DNA from 2 places in the Sporomusa aerivorans genome. Region 1 is predicted to be linked to the other one. Evidence: riboswitches for the same ligand, from Rfam matches in the RefSeq annotation. Region 1 holds a riboswitch; the other holds the start of a gene.

Region 1 (3,268 bases):
TGTCTGTCTGCTTCGGTTATCCGGGCCGTAAGCGCGGAAATCACCTGTTTAACCCGTTTACTCAATATAAATCAGCTCTTCATAACCTTGCTCACGGGCAGTTGTCTCAGCGGCCTGTTTCGCTGCCGCGGCTATTGCCAATTCCGCCCGCCGTCCTGCCTTCCGGTACTTGCCGGCAGCTTCAATTGCCTCAGAAAGTTTTCCTTCGGCCCAGGCAATATATAGATCCCGGCCGCGCACACTGACGCCGATCCCCTGCCGCTCCAGCGCCAACAGCACCCGCTCAATGCCCAGCGCGAACCCGGTTGCCGGGTTGGGATCCCCCAGGGAAGCAAGCATATTATCATAGCGTCCGCCGCCGCACAGCGGGAAGCCCAAACCGGGCGTATAGCCCTCAAATACCATGCCGGTGTAATAATCAAAATCGCGAATAATGCCAAGATCAAAATTAACGTAGCTGTCAACGCCGTAGCAGGCCAGCAGCCGCCGGATGTCGGCCAGATTGTCAAGTGCCGTCCGGCTAAGGTCATTGCTCACCAGTTGGTACGCCTTATTGAGCATATCTTCCCGGCCATGTAAGAGGGGAATTTGTTTTAGCAGCTCCTGCGCAGCCGGACTAAGGCCGCTTTGCGACAGAAGTTCGCCAAGGCCAACCAAATCCCGGGAAACCATGGAATATTTGATCTGCTGCTGATACTCCGGGCTTAATCCGCTTTCAGCCATAATCCCGTTGACAAAATCAACCTGCCCTAAGCTAATCTGAAAATTAGTCAGTCCTGCTTCCAGCATGGCCTCCACAGCCAGCGCCACCACTTCAGCATCCGCAACTGGTCCAGGCGCTCCTAAAAATTCAACTCCGGCCTGGTAAAATTCACACTGTCTGCCGGCCTGCGCCTGCTCATGCCTAAATACATTGGTAAGATAAAACAATCTAAGCGGCAGCGGCGTTTCCTTGAGCCTGGTAACCGCCACCCGGGCAATGGGAGTTGTTAAGTCCGGTCTAAGGGCAAGAATGCGGTTATTCTTATCAAAAAATTTAAAGACATTCTCTTGAATACTACTCCCTGTCCCTAATGTCAGAGTTTCCATATATTCAAAAGTCGGTGTAACTACCTCTTCATAACCCCATTGGGAAAAGAGTTCAGCAAGCGCCCCTTCCACGAGACGCTTCTGTTTGGCTTCCCGGGGCAATAAATCTCGTGTGCCATAAGGAATTTGCGGCACATAGTTCTTTTTCATTATTCTACTCCCTTCTTGTCTTCCTCGTCTGCGTCCAGCCGGGCCAGTACTGTCTTATAGCCGTCTGCTCCATAATAGAGGCAGCGCTTTACTCTGCTGATGGTTGCCGTACTGGCGCCGGTTGCCGCCACAATATCATCATAAATGACGCCTGCCTTTAGCAGGCGCGCCACTTCCAGCCGCTGAGCCATTGCTTTTAGTTCGCCAATGGTGCAGACATCCTCAAAAAACTGATAGCATTCTTCTTCATTTTGCAACTCCAAAATAGCCTGAAACAGCTGATCGGAAAGTTTGTCTTTTAACTTGGGATTTACCGGCATGGTACTACGCCTCCCTGTATTTCTTGCTTACTGTATATTTATTCGCTGCTTTACCAGATTTTCCTTCTTTATCTCTTTTTAACTTTATTTAATTAAAACATTTACATACTATACCCATTTTTTTGTTTTTACTACCGGGATTTACTTATAAAAATTCTATTGACAGCGTACATAACACCATGATAATATAATTTTTGTAAATTAAATACTGTTCATCAAGAGTTGGCTGAGGGAATGGCCCGATGACGCCGCGGCAACCATCGCATATGCGAACGGTGCCAATTCCAACAGGATTACTATCCTGGCAGATGAAGAACCGGGCAAATTAGCCTCTTCGCTCTGCCGAAGAGGCTTTTATTTTTTCCCTGAAAGGAGGATATTCTGACAACTTCTCCATCTGCTGCACACAATTCATTTACCTATTTATTTACCAGGAGGAATATTATTATGAAAAAAATCACCGTATTATTACTGACTGCATTACTGGCTCTGGCCACAGTGATTGCCGGTTGCGGCAGTAAAGAAACTCCGGCTCCCGCCGGTCAGGAAAAAAAGACGGTAAAAGTAGGAGCAACCGCCGTTCCTCATGCCGAAATCCTCAATGCTGTTAAACCCATTCTGGAAAAAGAAGGCGTCAATCTTGTTATTGTTGAAATGAGCGACTATGTCCGTCCTAATATTGCCGTTGCCGAAAAAGAACTTGACGCCAACTTCTTTCAGCACATTCCTTACCTGACAAAGTTCAGCGCCGAGCGCAAACTTGACCTGACCTACACTGCCGCCGTACATATTGAGCCTATGGGTATTTACTCCAAAAAAATCAAGAATCTTAACGATGTGCAAAACGGCGCTCAAATCGCCATCCCCAATGACCCGACAAATGGCGGCCGCGCTTTGGCGCTCTTAGCCAAGGCAGGCATTATTAAACTTAAAGAAGGCGTTGGCATTAACGCTACCGTAAAAGATATCGCCGATAATCCCAAAAATGTGAAAATCAGTGAACTTGAAGCTCCCCAATTACCACGCGCGCTCGATGATGTTGCCCTGGCTGTGATCAACACCAATTATGCCCTGGAAGCCAAGCTCGTACCCACCAAAGACGCTCTGTTTATCGAACAGAATGACTCCCCGTACGTTAATATCCTGACAGTTAGAAAAGGTGACGAAAATCGCCCGGAAATTCAAAAGCTGACGAAGGCTCTTACTTCACCGGAAGTGAAGAAGTTCATTACAGAAAAATACCTGGGCGCAGTAGTACCTGCATTCTAATATTAAAAACGGCTTGAACCTTAATAAGGTTCAAGCCGTTTTCCTTCCATCCGGTTAAAAAGTATATCTTTCCTCCCGGTTGAGGGCAAGATCGGCTTACGTTTGGTGAAGGCTCGGCGTAAGCCGTATTTTCTTCATTAATCCTGCCGGGCAACAACACCATAGAGAAAGATATCGGCAATACCGTTCGCCGATGTCTCTATAGATTCACCCTTCTCACCGATAAACCCTTGAAAAACCATCATAACAATCACACTAAACAAACCGTGAGCCGCTTTATGCACGTCACAAATACGGAGAACCCCCTGATCGATGCCCTCCTGCAGGATCTGTTCCAGTATGCTAGTCGTATGCTGAAACCGGGCCCGGTACTTTTCACGCTGCGCTTCAGTAAAATTTGACGGCTCCTCATGCCCCAAACCACGCATTTCGTGCATTAA
Region 2 (3,268 bases), 950 kb from region 1:
CCGCTTACAAAGCTGTAGAAGTCGTCAGTCGCCTAAAAAAGGCAGGTTATACTGTCCATGTCATTATGACAAAATCGGCCACCCAGTTTGTAACCCCGCTGACTTTTCGCGAGATGAGCGGTAACCCGGTGGTAACCGATATGTGGGAAGAACCCAAAACCTGGAATGTACAACATATTGCATTGGCCAGCAGTGCCGACCTGTTTTTAATTGCCCCGGCAACAGCCAATATCATTGGTAAGATCGCAAACGGCATTGCCGATGATATGCTCAGTACAACGGTTATGGCCACAACAGCCCCGGTACTACTTGCTCCGGCTATGAATACCAACATGTACTTAAATCCCGTTACCAGACAAAATCTGGCCAGGTTAGCGGAAATAGGCTATCACATCCTGGAACCGGCCGCCGGTCTGCTCGCCTGCGGGGTGGAAGGACCAGGCCGGTTGCCTGAACCGGCCTTTATTGTTGAAAAAGTAGTTGCTTTGTTACAAATGAGCAAGCAACTGTCCGGTAAACGGATATTGGTTACAGCAGCGGGTACTCGTGAGCCTATAGATCCGGTACGATATATTGGCAACCGCTCCAGTGGCAAGATGGGCTATGCTATCGCCCAGGCAGCAGCCGAACGAGGCGCCGAAGTAATCTTGGTATCAGGTCCGTCCGGCTTGCCAACTCCGCCGGGAGTAAGTGTCAGACGAGTGGAAACGGCATTGCAGATGCGAGATGCCGTTTTAGCTGAATTCGATACGGTAGACGCTGTTATTAAAGCCGCCGCCGTCGCCGACTACCGGCCGGAATTAGCGGCTGATCATAAAATAAAAAAAGACGGCGAAACATTAACAGTAAGTCTGATTAAGAATCCGGATATTCTGCTTGAGCTGGGCCAGAAGAAGAAGCAGCAGATCTTAGTCGGTTTTGCTGCGGAAACCCAGGAGCTTTTGCTACATGCCCGTGATAAATTAATTAAAAAGAATCTTGATCTAATTATTGCCAATGATGTAACTTTACCGGGGGCCGGGTTTAATGTTGACACGAATATAGTAAAACTAATTGACAAAAGCGGCCATGTGGAGGAACTGCCCCAGTTAAGCAAACAACAGATTGCCACTATTGTTATAGACAAAATTTGTGCAATGCTGACAAAATCTACTTGATTTTTTTCTCTATTTGTATTAAAATTTTTTTGTTATGAAAATTGCATATGCTATACTCATCAAGAGTTGGTGGAGGGACTGGCCCGATGAAACCGCGGCAACCATTTAGCAATGTCTAAAACGGTGCCAATTCCGGCGGATAACCGCAAGATGGGAGTGAAAACAAAATCACGCCTCCCTTTGCGGAGGCTTTTCTTTTTCAGTAGCTAAATTAGGAGGGACATTATGGAAAAAAAGCGTGTACTCTTTACATCCGAATCGGTAACGGAAGGTCATCCTGACAAAATTGCCGACCAGATTTCCGACAGCGTTCTTGACGCTATTCTGGCTCAGGACCCTGAAGCAAGGGTGGCCTGCGAAACGCTGGTTACAACAGGTATTGTGCATGTTGTAGGTGAAATCACCACCAACTGCTATGTAGATATCCCTAAAATTGTCCGGGAAACTATCAAAAGTATTGGCTACACCCGGGCGAAATACGGCTTTGACAGCGAAACCTGCGGTGTCTTAACCTCAATTGACGAACAATCGGCCGATATTGCCATGGGTGTTGATAAGGCACTGGAAGCCAAACAGGGAGATATGGACACAATTGAAGCCATCGGCGCCGGTGATCAGGGAATGATGTTTGGCTATGCCACCAATGAAACACCTGAATATATGCCGCTGCCAATTGCTTTAGCGCATAAACTGTCTCGCAGGCTGTCTGAGGTGCGTAAAAACGGCGACCTGACTTATCTCCGTCCGGACGGAAAAACACAGGTAACCGTAGAATATGAAGATGGCAAACCGCTACGTATCGATACCATTGTAATATCAACGCAGCACAGCCCGGATGTTGACCGCGATACAATCGAAAAAGATCTGATCGCTAAAGTTATTAGTCCTATTGTACCTGGTGAACTGCTTGATGCAAAAACAAAATATTATATTAATCCAACCGGCCGCTTTGTAGTTGGCGGTCCACAGGGTGATGCCGGCTTAACCGGGCGCAAAATTATCGTTGATACGTATGGCGGCATGGCCCGTCATGGCGGTGGCGCCTTCTCGGGTAAAGATCCCACAAAAGTTGACCGTTCTGCCGCTTACGCCGCCCGCTATGTTGCTAAAAATGTGGTGGCGGCCGGCCTCGCCGACAAGTGCGAAATACAGTTGGCCTACGCGATCGGTATCGCCCGTCCTGTTTCGGTCATGGTTGAGACGTTCGGCACGGCTAAAATCAGTGAAACGCAGATTGTTGAGCTTATTAACAAACATTTTGATCTCCGGCCAGCAGGCATTATTAAATCCCTTGACCTCAGACGCCCTATTTACCGTCAAACCGCCGCCTATGGTCACTTTGGCCGCACTGATATCGACCTGCCCTGGGAGCGTACCGATAAAGCCGACCTGTTACGCAAAGAAGCCAATCTATAGATATTTATTAATGAATTAATGGCTAATGGTAATACTAACATTGCTGGACACTCTATTCAGTACAAAGGAGGTATTCCATTGGCTACACAAACAAAAACCAAACAATCCGTTTACCGGGTGGGAGGCCTTAAAGGCGACCATTGCCGCGATCGTATTGAACATACGCTTTCACATTTGCATGGTGTTTCCTCTGTTAAAGTGGATCTGGCTGCCAAGCAGGTTGCCGTTAGCCATGACGAATCGGTAACTTCCAGCGGATATATCGAAGAAACCTTGCAATCACTCGGCTACTCCATCCAGGGTTAAAGGAGCAGATGTAATGAAGCTCCATTTTTCACCGCTAAGAAAGCGAATAAAACGTTATTTCAAACGATTGCCCATGGACACAGGTCTAGATTGGGAACTAGCCGCTTATTATCCGAAAAACCAGTAGCAGGTATTTACCACTTAGAAGCGAATATAAACTCTTAGATAAAAGGGGACTTATCAAGTCCCCTTCTCTTTATAATGAAATATTTAGGTGAAAAAATGTCAAATATCGCTCAAGTAATTGTAAATATTCCTGCCCGCAGTATCGATAAACCATTTTCCTATCTAATCCCGGAGCAGTTGCCGGCAATAGACATTGGCTGGCGTGTACTGGTACCGTTTGGCAGCAGAAAGGTAGAAGGGTTTGTTATCAGCCTGGAAGACGA

The links. A riboswitch is a leader RNA that binds a small molecule or an ion and turns the genes downstream of it on or off. The one in region 1 is predicted to bind S-adenosylmethionine.
Region 2: linked by a shared signal. The riboswitch ahead of metK (methionine adenosyltransferase) and the one ahead of SATMO3_RS12160 (MetQ/NlpA family ABC transporter substrate-binding protein) in region 1 are both predicted to bind S-adenosylmethionine.

The regions. Positions count from the first base shown of each region.
Region 1 covers NZ_CP156926.1:2,596,555-2,599,822, reverse strand. Annotated here, with positions in the region: gene SATMO3_RS12175 (HDIG domain-containing metalloprotein) at 1-65, opposite strand, end outside; gene hisZ (ATP phosphoribosyltransferase regulatory subunit) at 58-1,239, opposite strand; gene SATMO3_RS12165 (YerC/YecD family TrpR-related protein) at 1,239-1,559, opposite strand; SAM riboswitch class I at 1,769-1,874, shown strand; gene SATMO3_RS12160 (MetQ/NlpA family ABC transporter substrate-binding protein) at 2,007-2,828, shown strand; gene SATMO3_RS12155 (TetR/AcrR family transcriptional regulator) at 2,966-3,268, opposite strand, start outside.
Region 2 covers NZ_CP156926.1:3,543,364-3,546,631, forward strand. Annotated here, with positions in the region: gene coaBC (bifunctional phosphopantothenoylcysteine decarboxylase/phosphopantothenate--cysteine ligase CoaBC) at 1-1,157, shown strand, start outside; SAM riboswitch class I at 1,211-1,314, shown strand; gene metK (methionine adenosyltransferase) at 1,383-2,573, shown strand; gene SATMO3_RS16955 (heavy-metal-associated domain-containing protein) at 2,652-2,879, shown strand; gene priA (primosomal protein N') at 3,102-3,268, shown strand, end outside.